2 regions of the Rhodococcus kronopolitis genome follow, and region 1 is predicted to be linked to the other one. Evidence: riboswitches for the same ligand, from Rfam matches in the RefSeq annotation. Region 1 holds a riboswitch; the other holds the start of a gene.
What was found. Region 1 has a riboswitch for cobalamin ahead of cobN (cobaltochelatase subunit CobN). Riboswitches for the same ligand answer to the same signal wherever they lie in the genome.

Region 1 (4,256 bases):
GACGGCGATCGCCATGTCCGCCGCCGCGACCGCGGAGATCCGCTTGGCGACTATGTCCCAGGGCTTGAGCCGGTCCGAGAGCGAGATCATCGCGTAGTCGTGGCCCAGCGGCGCGCCGACCCGGCTGGCCACGGCGTGCGCGGCGGTCATGCCGGGCAGCACCCGGACCGAGACCTCGGACCACTGCGGCTCCGCGCTCATCTCGACCACCGCGGCGGCCATCGCGAACACGCCGGGATCACCGGAGGACACCACGACGACGCGGGCGCCCCGCTTGGCGAGGTCCAGCGCCATCGCCGCGCGCTCGGACTCGACCTTGTTGTCGCTGGCGTGGCGGAGCTGGCCGGCGACCACGGGCACCCGGTTGACGTAGGTGGTGTAGCCGACGATGTCGGTGGCGCGGGACAACTCGTGACGCACCTCCGGGGTGGTCCAGGCGTCGTCGCCCGGACCGAGACCCACGACGACGACCTCGCCCGGACCGGCCGCGGGCGTCGCCGCGGGGTTGTTCGACGGGCTGGGCACCAGCGCGATCGAGAAGTAGGGCACCTGCGACTCGTCCACCTCGGCGGCCGAGAGCACCCGCTGCCGATCCGTGCTGGCCCGCTCGACGTAGCTGGCCTCGGCGAGCCGGCCGGAGTCCTTCAACGCCTGACGCACCGCGGGGAACGTCCGGCCCAGCTTGAGGATCGCCGCCGAGTCGGTCTCACGCAGACGCCTGGTCAGCTCCTCGACGGGGAGCGTGCCGGGCAGCACGGTGAACACCTCGTCGCGCTCGACCAGGGGCACCCCGAGCGCGGCGGAGGCCGCGCTGACGGAGGTGACGCCGGGGATCACCTCGGCGTCGAAGCGGTCGCACAGCCGCTTGTGCATGTGCATGTAGGAGCTGTAGAACAGCGGGTCGCCTGCGGCGAGCAGGGCCACCGACCGGCCGGCCTCGAGGTGCTCGGCCAGCCGCTGCGCGGCCGACTCGTAGAACTCGTCGATGGCGCCCTGGTAGCCGCCGGGATGGTCCACGGTCTCGGTGGTCACCGGGTAGACCAGGTGCTCCTCGAGCTGGCCCTCGCGCAGGTACGGCTCGGCGACGGCCCGGGAGATGCTGCGTCCGTGCCGGGCGCTGTGGAAGGCGATGACGTCGGCCTCGGAGATGATCCGCGCGGCCTTGACCGTCACCAGTTCGGGGTCACCCGGGCCGAGCCCGATGCCCCAGAGCTTGCCCGCCATCACTCGACCTCCGTCGCGATCGCGTTGAGGGCGGCGGCGGTGATCGCGCTGCCGCCGCGGCGGCCCCGCACCACCAGGTACTCGGTCTCGCCGGCGCGCACGATCAGGTCCTCCTTGGACTCCGCGGCACCGATGAACCCGACCGGGCAGCCGATGATCGCCGCAGGCCGGGGCGCGCCCTGGTCGATCATGTCGAGCAGGTGGAACAGCGCGGTCGGGGCGTTGCCGATCGCGACCACCGCGCCCTCGAGCTTGGGGCCCCACAGCTCCAGCGCCGCGGCGGAGCGGGTGTTGCCCAACTGCTCGGCGACCACCGGCACCCGCGGGTCGCTCAGCATGCAGAGCACCTCGTTGTTGGCGGGCAGTCGCTTTCGGGTGACACCGGAGGCCACCATCGTCGCGTCACACAGGATCGGGGCGCCGGCGCGCAGCGCGGCACGTGCCGCGGAGACGACGCCGGGGGAGAACGCGACGTCGTCGACGAGGTCGACCTGGCCGCAGGCGTGGATCATCCGCACCACCGTCTGCGAGACGTCCGCGGGGAACCGGGTCAGGTCCGCCTCAGCCCGGATGGTGGCGAAGGACTGACGGTAGATCTCGGCGCCGTCGCGGATGTAGTCGGTCATGCGCACCACGATAGTGGCTTCAGGACGACGGCCGATCCACCCGGTAGCCGTCGCCGGTGGCCACCACGTCGGTAACCTCACCGCGCGGTCGGCCGCACTTCCGCTCGCAGCCGACCCAGTGCTGACGGCCCTCGCCGATCTCGCCTGCCGCCAGCGCGGCGCCCAGGTCGGCCCGCACGTCGGCCAGCGCCTTGCCGCAGCCCGGACGCCCCGTGCAGGCGCTGACCTGCAGCCACGGCGAGTTCTCGTCGAAGATCAGGCCCATCGGCGCGAGCACCCGCACCACCTGCTCGGCGGTCCAGTCGTCGAGGTCGCAGATCAGCACCGAACGCCACGGCGTGACGACGAGCGGCTTGTCCACCGCCGCCAGGAACTCCGCGACCCGAGCGCTCATGGTGCCGAGGGCGAGCCCGGCGGCGAGGGTCACGGCGCCGTCGCCGTGGTCGAGCCAGCCGATCGGCCCGGTGCCCACGGCGGGCAGGTCCAGGGTGTCGGCGCTCCCCGCGCCCAGGCCCAGCCCGCTCAGCACCCGCTCCACGCCGCCGTCGATCTCGTGCAGGCGCCACTGGTCCTCGCGGATCTCGAGCAGCAGGCGCGCGGCGGCGAGCAGCACCTCGACGCCGTCGGCCGCGGGGACCCGGGCGCCGTGGTCGCGGCCGGCGAGCACCAGCGCCACCTCGTCGGCCCCGACCGCGTGCAGGCCCAGGTCCGCGGAGAGCCCGGAGACGTCGCCGCGGCCGTCGTCGAGGGAGAACATCACCCGTCCCGGCAGCGCGGCCAGGGCGGGATCGGCGCACAGCCCGCGGTCGAGGGCCGAGGTCCAGTCGCGGACGTCCACCAGCCCGCCGATCCGTCCGGAGAGGGGGCTGGCCAGGATGTTCCGCACCCGCTCGTGGCTGAGCGAGGGCAACAGCCCGGCGTCGGCGAGCCGGTCCGCGAAGGCGGCGGGGTCGGTGACGGCCCGCAGTTGGATGTTGCCGCGGGAGGTCAGCTCGAGCTCGCCGCCGGCAAGGTCGTGGGCCGCGGAGGCCAGGACCTGCAGCTGCGCGGGGGTCAGCGCGCCGCCGGGCAGCCGCACCCGGGCCAGCGCGCCGTCGGCGGCCTGGTGCACCTGCAGGGCGCCCGGGCAGGCGTCGGGGCGGGACCGGTCGCCGGTGGCGGGTCGGGGGGAAATCGGGTTCGCGGACATCGTCTCCAGGTTACGTTCCGCGCACCGGTAGGCTCAGCGGCGCTTGCGACAGCTCACGAGGAAACCGGTGCGAATCCGGTGCGGTCGCGCCACTGTGACCCGGCACGTCCGGGGAGTCAGACACTCGTGCGCTGCCGTTCCGGAACCAATGGGGCGCGAGACCCCGAGGAGGCCACACCCGTGATCCTGCTGCTGTCGACGTCCGACACCGACCTGCTCAGTGCCCGCTCCAGCGGCGCCGACTACCGCTGGGCCAACCCCGCCCGGCTGCTCGTAGACGACCTGCCCGGCCTGCTCGACGGCGTCGACCTGGTGGTGGTGCGGATCCTCGGCGGCAAGCGCGCCTGGGAGCAGGGCCTGGACGCGGTGCTCGCGGCGGGCCTGCCGACCGTCGTGCTCGGCGGCGAGCTGGCCCCGGACGCCGAACTGATGGAGCTGTCCACGGTGCCCGGCGGCGTCGCCGCGGAGGCCCACGCCTACCTCGCCGAGGGCGGGTCGGAGAACCTGCTGCAGCTGTCCAACTTCCTCTCCGACACGGTGCTGCTGACGGGCCTCGGGTTCGACGCGCCCGCGCACACCCCCACCTGGGGCCACCTGGACCGGCCGTCCGCAGCGGCGGACGCCGACGCGACCGTCGCGGTGCTCTACTACCGCGCGCAGCACCTGGCCGGGAACACCGCGTACGTCGAGGCGCTGTGCCGGGCGATCGAGGACCGCGGCGCCCGGGCGTTGCCGATCTTCTGCGCCTCGCTGCGCACCGCCGAACCGGAGCTGCTCGACGCCCTGCGCGCGGCCGACGCGATGGTCGTCACCGTGCTGGCCGCCGGCGGCACCCGGCCCGCGGGCGCCACCGCGGGCGGCGACGACGAGGCCTGGGACGTCACCGAACTCGCCGCGCTGGACGTGCCGATCCTGCAGGGCCTGTGCCTGACCAGCAGCCGCGAGACCTGGGAGGCCAGCGACGACGGACTCTCGCCGATGGACGTCGCGACCCAGGTCGCGGTGCCCGAGTTCGACGGCCGGCTGATCACGGTGCCGTTCTCGTTCAAGGAGATCGACGCCGACGGCCTGACCGCCTATGTCCCCGACCCCGAGCGCGCCGCCCGCGTGGCCGGCATCGCGGTGCGGCACGCGAGGCTGCGGCACATCCCGGTCGCGGACAAGCGGATCGCGCTGATGCTCTCCGCGTACCCCACCAAGCACGCCCGGATCGGCAA
Region 2 (4,256 bases), on a different contig from region 1:
CAGCACCGCGCCGCACAGGGCGAGCCCCGCGCCGATCGCCGCGGCCGCCAGCACCCGCGGCAACCGCAGGTCCACGACGATGTGGGTGGTCAGCAGGTCGGTGCCCGGGCCGATGCCGAGGCGTCCGGCGATCGACTCGACGACCGTGCCGAGCGACAGGTCGGCAGCGCCGATCGCGACCCCGGCCGCACAGCTCACCGCGAGCAGCGCGACCAGGATCGCCGACCATGCGGCGCCGGTCGTGGTGGCCGCCCGGACCGGTACCCGGGTGGACGCGGTCACGCCCCGCCGCCGCCCAGCTGCTCGGCGACGAGCGTCGCGCCCTCGATGGTCCGCGGACCCGGCGTGGTCGTCGAGAACGGGAGGACGACGAACGCGTCCTCGCGCACGGCCTTCAGATCCTTCAGGGCCGGGTCGCTCCGCAGGTAGTTCTTCTTCTCCTCGGCCGTGTCCCACGACGCGTCGGCGAGGACGATGACGTCGGGGTTCGCGGCCAGCACCGTCTCCCAGCTGCCGTCGGCCCAGGATCCGTCCGTGCCGGCGAATACGTTGGTGCCGCCGACGGCGTCGATGATCAGCTGCGGTCCACCGGCGTTGCCGCCGACGTACGGGGTGTCGGTGTTGCTGTCGTACCAGAAAATGCTCTTGCCCTTCGCGGGCGCCGCCGCCTCGATGCCGGTCAGCGTCTCGCGCATCCGGGCGACCACCGCGTCGGCCTCGCCCGCGTGGCCGAACATGAGCCCGTAGTCGGTGATCTCGGTCGCGATCGAGTCCCAGGCGACCGCGGGTCGCGCCGACTTGTCCTTGCAACCGAAGGGGGAGACGTAGGTGGCGACGCCGAGCTCGTCGAACGACTCGTGCGAGCCGACGGCCTTGTCGTCGAACGCGCTCGAGTACGACGCCGTCACCAGGTCGGGCTTGACCGCGAGCAGCGCCTCCCGGCTGGGGAAGTCCTTCTCGTCCAGCGCCGGGACGGCGGCGTACGCGGCCTGCCACTGGGGGGCGATCGTGTCGTCGAGGTAGGCCGTGCCGGCCATCGCGTCCTGCGCGCCGATCGACAGGGCGGTCTCGGTGGCGCCCTGGTTGAGGGTGACGCCGCGTTGGGCGGGGCCGTCGAGGGTGACGGTGCGTCCGCAGTTCTGCAGGGAGATCGCGGCGGTGTCGGCGTCGGAGTTGGACGGTCCGCCGCACGCGGACAGGGTGAGCGCGGCAGCGATCGATGCCGCGGCGGTGGCGATGACTCGGTGTGTAACAGGGGTGCGCAAAGCGACCCGCCTTCCATGACTCGTGGAAAACGTGCAGGTATGCGTCACGGCCGGTCTCCTGGCTCAGCAGGGATAACCGTCGCCTACGCCTTCCCGGATGCGTGCATCCAGTGGCTGGGGCCGAACCCCGGGTAGTCGACGTACCTGCTCACAGTGGCGAGTACCGCGCCGGTTTCACACCGGACTTCCCGAACACCGTGACAACGATTGGGAGGATAGTCCATGCGTGCGGGCGGTGATCGGCCCCGACCTGCCCGGGGAAGCGACCCGATAGGGTTGTCGCGTGCGCCCCTCACTGACTGACTACGCCCACCTGGCCGGCGGCAAGGTCCGCGATCTGTACACGATCGACGACGAGCACCTGCTGCTCGTCGCCAGCGACCGGATCTCGGCCTACGATCACGTGCTCGACACGCCGATCCCGGACAAGGGTCGGGTGCTCACCGCGATGAGCGTCTTCTTCTTCGACACCCTCGGCGGGTACAACCACCTCGCAGGGCCGCCGGACGACGAGCGGATCCCGGAGGAGGTGCTCGGCCGGGCCCTGGTGGTGCGCAAGCTGAACATGGTGCCCGTCGAGTGCGTGGCCCGCGGCTACCTGACCGGCTCCGGTCTGACCGACTACCAGCGCACCGGTGCGGTGTGCGGGGTCGCGCTGCCCGAGGGACTGGTCGAGTCGAGCCAGCTGCCCGAGCCGATCTTCACCCCGGCCACCAAGGCCGTGATGGGTGAGCACGACGAGAACGTCGACTTCGCGACGGTCGTCGAGCAGCTCGGCCAGGACCTCGCGGTCAAGCTCCGCGAGGACACCCTGGAGATCTACGTCCGGGCCGCCAACTTCGCCGCGGACCGCGGAATCATTTTGGCCGACACCAAATTCGAGTTCGGTCTCGACCCCGACGGCAACCTGGTGCTCGCCGACGAGGTGCTCACCCCGGACTCGTCGCGGTACTGGCCGGCGGACGGCTACGAGGCGGGCCGGGTGCAGCCGAGCTTCGACAAGCAGTTCGTCCGCAACTGGCTGACCAGCCCCGAGTCCGGCTGGGACCGGGCGTCCGACACCCCGCCGCCGCCGCTGCCGCAGGAGATCGTCGACGCCACCCGGGCCCGCTACATCGAGGCCTACGAGCGGATCTCCGGGCTGTCCTTCGCCGACTGGGTGTAATCGCCACGTCATGGCGCCACCGCATAGGGTGGCGCCATGACTTCGTCCGTCACCCCGGTCACCGCTCCGGTCGCCAAGAAGATTCCGCACGAACGCACTCATCACGGCGACACCTTCGTCGACAACTACGAGTGGCTGCGGGACAAGGAGTCCCCCGAGGTCATCGCGTACCTCGAGGCGGAGAACGCCTACACGCAGTCGCGGACCGAGCACCTCGCGCCGCTGCGCGACACCCTGTTCCAGGAGATCAAGAACCGCACCCAGGAGACGGACCTGTCGGTGCCGTCCCGGATGGGACAGTGGTGGTACTACTCACGCAGCTTCGAGGGCAAGCAGTACGGCGTGCAGTGCCGCTGCCCGATCTCGGCCGAGGACGACTGGACGCCGCCGGTGCTGTCCGCGGACGCGGAGATCCCCGGTGAGCAGGTGCTGCTCGACGGCAACGAGCTGGCGGAGGGCCACGCGTTCTTCTCGCTGGGTGCGTTCTCGGTCACCCTCGACGGCAACCTGCTGGCCTACTCCGTCGACACCGCCGGCGACGAGCGGTACACGCTGCGGTTCAAGGACCTGCGCACCGGCGAGCTGCTCGCCGACGAGATCCCCGACACCGCGCCGGGCGTGACCTGGTCGGTGGACGACGAGCACGTCTTCTACCTGACCGTCGACGATGCCTGGCGCCCCGACACCGTGTGGCGGCACCGGCTCGGCGCGGCGCCGGGCGACGACGTCAAGGTCTTCCACGAGCCGGACGAGCGGTTCTGGGTGGGCTTCGGGTCCACCCGCAGCGAGAAGTACCTGATGATCTGGATCGGCTCCAAGATCACCTCCGAGATCCTGTGCCTCGAGTCGGCGAACCCCGAGGGCGAGTTCCGGGTGGTGCTGCCCCGCGTCGACGGCGTCGAGTACAGCGTCGAGCACGCCGTGGTGGCCGGTGAGGACCGCTTCCTGATCCTGCACAACGGTGACGTGGACGGGACCAAGGCGGAGAACTTCACCCTGGTCGACGCCCCGGTGGCCGACCCGACCGACCAGCGCACCCTGCTCGCGCACCGCGAGGACGTGCGGCTCGAGGAGGTCGAGGCGTTCGCTGGGCACCTGGTGCTCAGCTACCGGCGCGCGGCCCTGACGCAGCTGGCGGTGTGGCCGCTGACCGCCGACGGCTACGGCGAGATGCACGAGCTGGAGTTCGACGAGGAGCTGTACTCGGTGGGCGTGGGCTCCAACCCGGAGTGGACGGGACCGCTGCTGCGACTGGGCTACACCTCGTTCCTGACGCCGAGCCGGGTCTACGACTACGAGGTGGCCACGGGCGAGCTGCTGCTGCGCAAGTCGCAGCCCGTCCTCGGCGGGTACGACCCGGCGGACTACGAGCAGCATCGGGACTGGGTGACCGCGGGCGACGGCACCCGGATCCCGATCTCGATCGTGCAGCGCACCCGCCCGGACGGTGCCGACGGCCCCGCGCCAACTCTGCTCTACGGCTACGGCTCCTACGAGGCCAGCATGGATCCGGGCTTCTCGGTGGCGCGGCTGTCGCTGCTGGACCGGGGCGTGGTCTTCGTGGTCGCGCACGTGCGCGGCGGCGGCGAGATGGGCCGGCACTGGTACGAGAACGGCAAGATGCTCACCAAGAAGAACACCTTCACCGACTTCGTCGACTGCGCCCGGCACCTGATCGACACCGGCCGCACCACCCCGGCGCAGCTGGTGGCGGACGGCGGCAGCGCGGGCGGGTTGCTGGTGGGTGCGGTGGCGAACCTGGCGCCGGAGCTGTTCGCCGGGATCCTCGCGAACGTGCCGTTCGTGGACCCGCTCACCTCGATCCT

Region 2: linked by a shared signal. The riboswitch ahead of ACFO6S_RS07805 (ABC transporter substrate-binding protein) and the one ahead of cobN (cobaltochelatase subunit CobN) in region 1 are both predicted to bind cobalamin.

Annotation. Positions count from the first base shown of each region.
Region 1 is NZ_JBHSFO010000005.1:251,017-255,272, reverse strand. Features, by position in the region: gene cobJ (precorrin-3B C(17)-methyltransferase) at 1-1,224, opposite strand, end outside; gene ACFO6S_RS12395 (precorrin-8X methylmutase) at 1,224-1,850, opposite strand; gene cobG (precorrin-3B synthase) at 1,870-3,039, opposite strand; cobalamin riboswitch at 3,044-3,185, shown strand; gene cobN (cobaltochelatase subunit CobN) at 3,220-4,256, shown strand, end outside.
Region 2 is NZ_JBHSFO010000003.1:248,036-252,291, reverse strand. Features, by position in the region: gene ACFO6S_RS07810 (FecCD family ABC transporter permease) at 1-282, opposite strand, end outside; gene ACFO6S_RS07805 (ABC transporter substrate-binding protein) at 279-1,265, opposite strand; cobalamin riboswitch at 1,297-1,480, opposite strand; gene ACFO6S_RS07800 (phosphoribosylaminoimidazolesuccinocarboxamide synthase) at 1,549-2,430, shown strand; gene ACFO6S_RS07795 (S9 family peptidase) at 2,467-4,256, shown strand, end outside.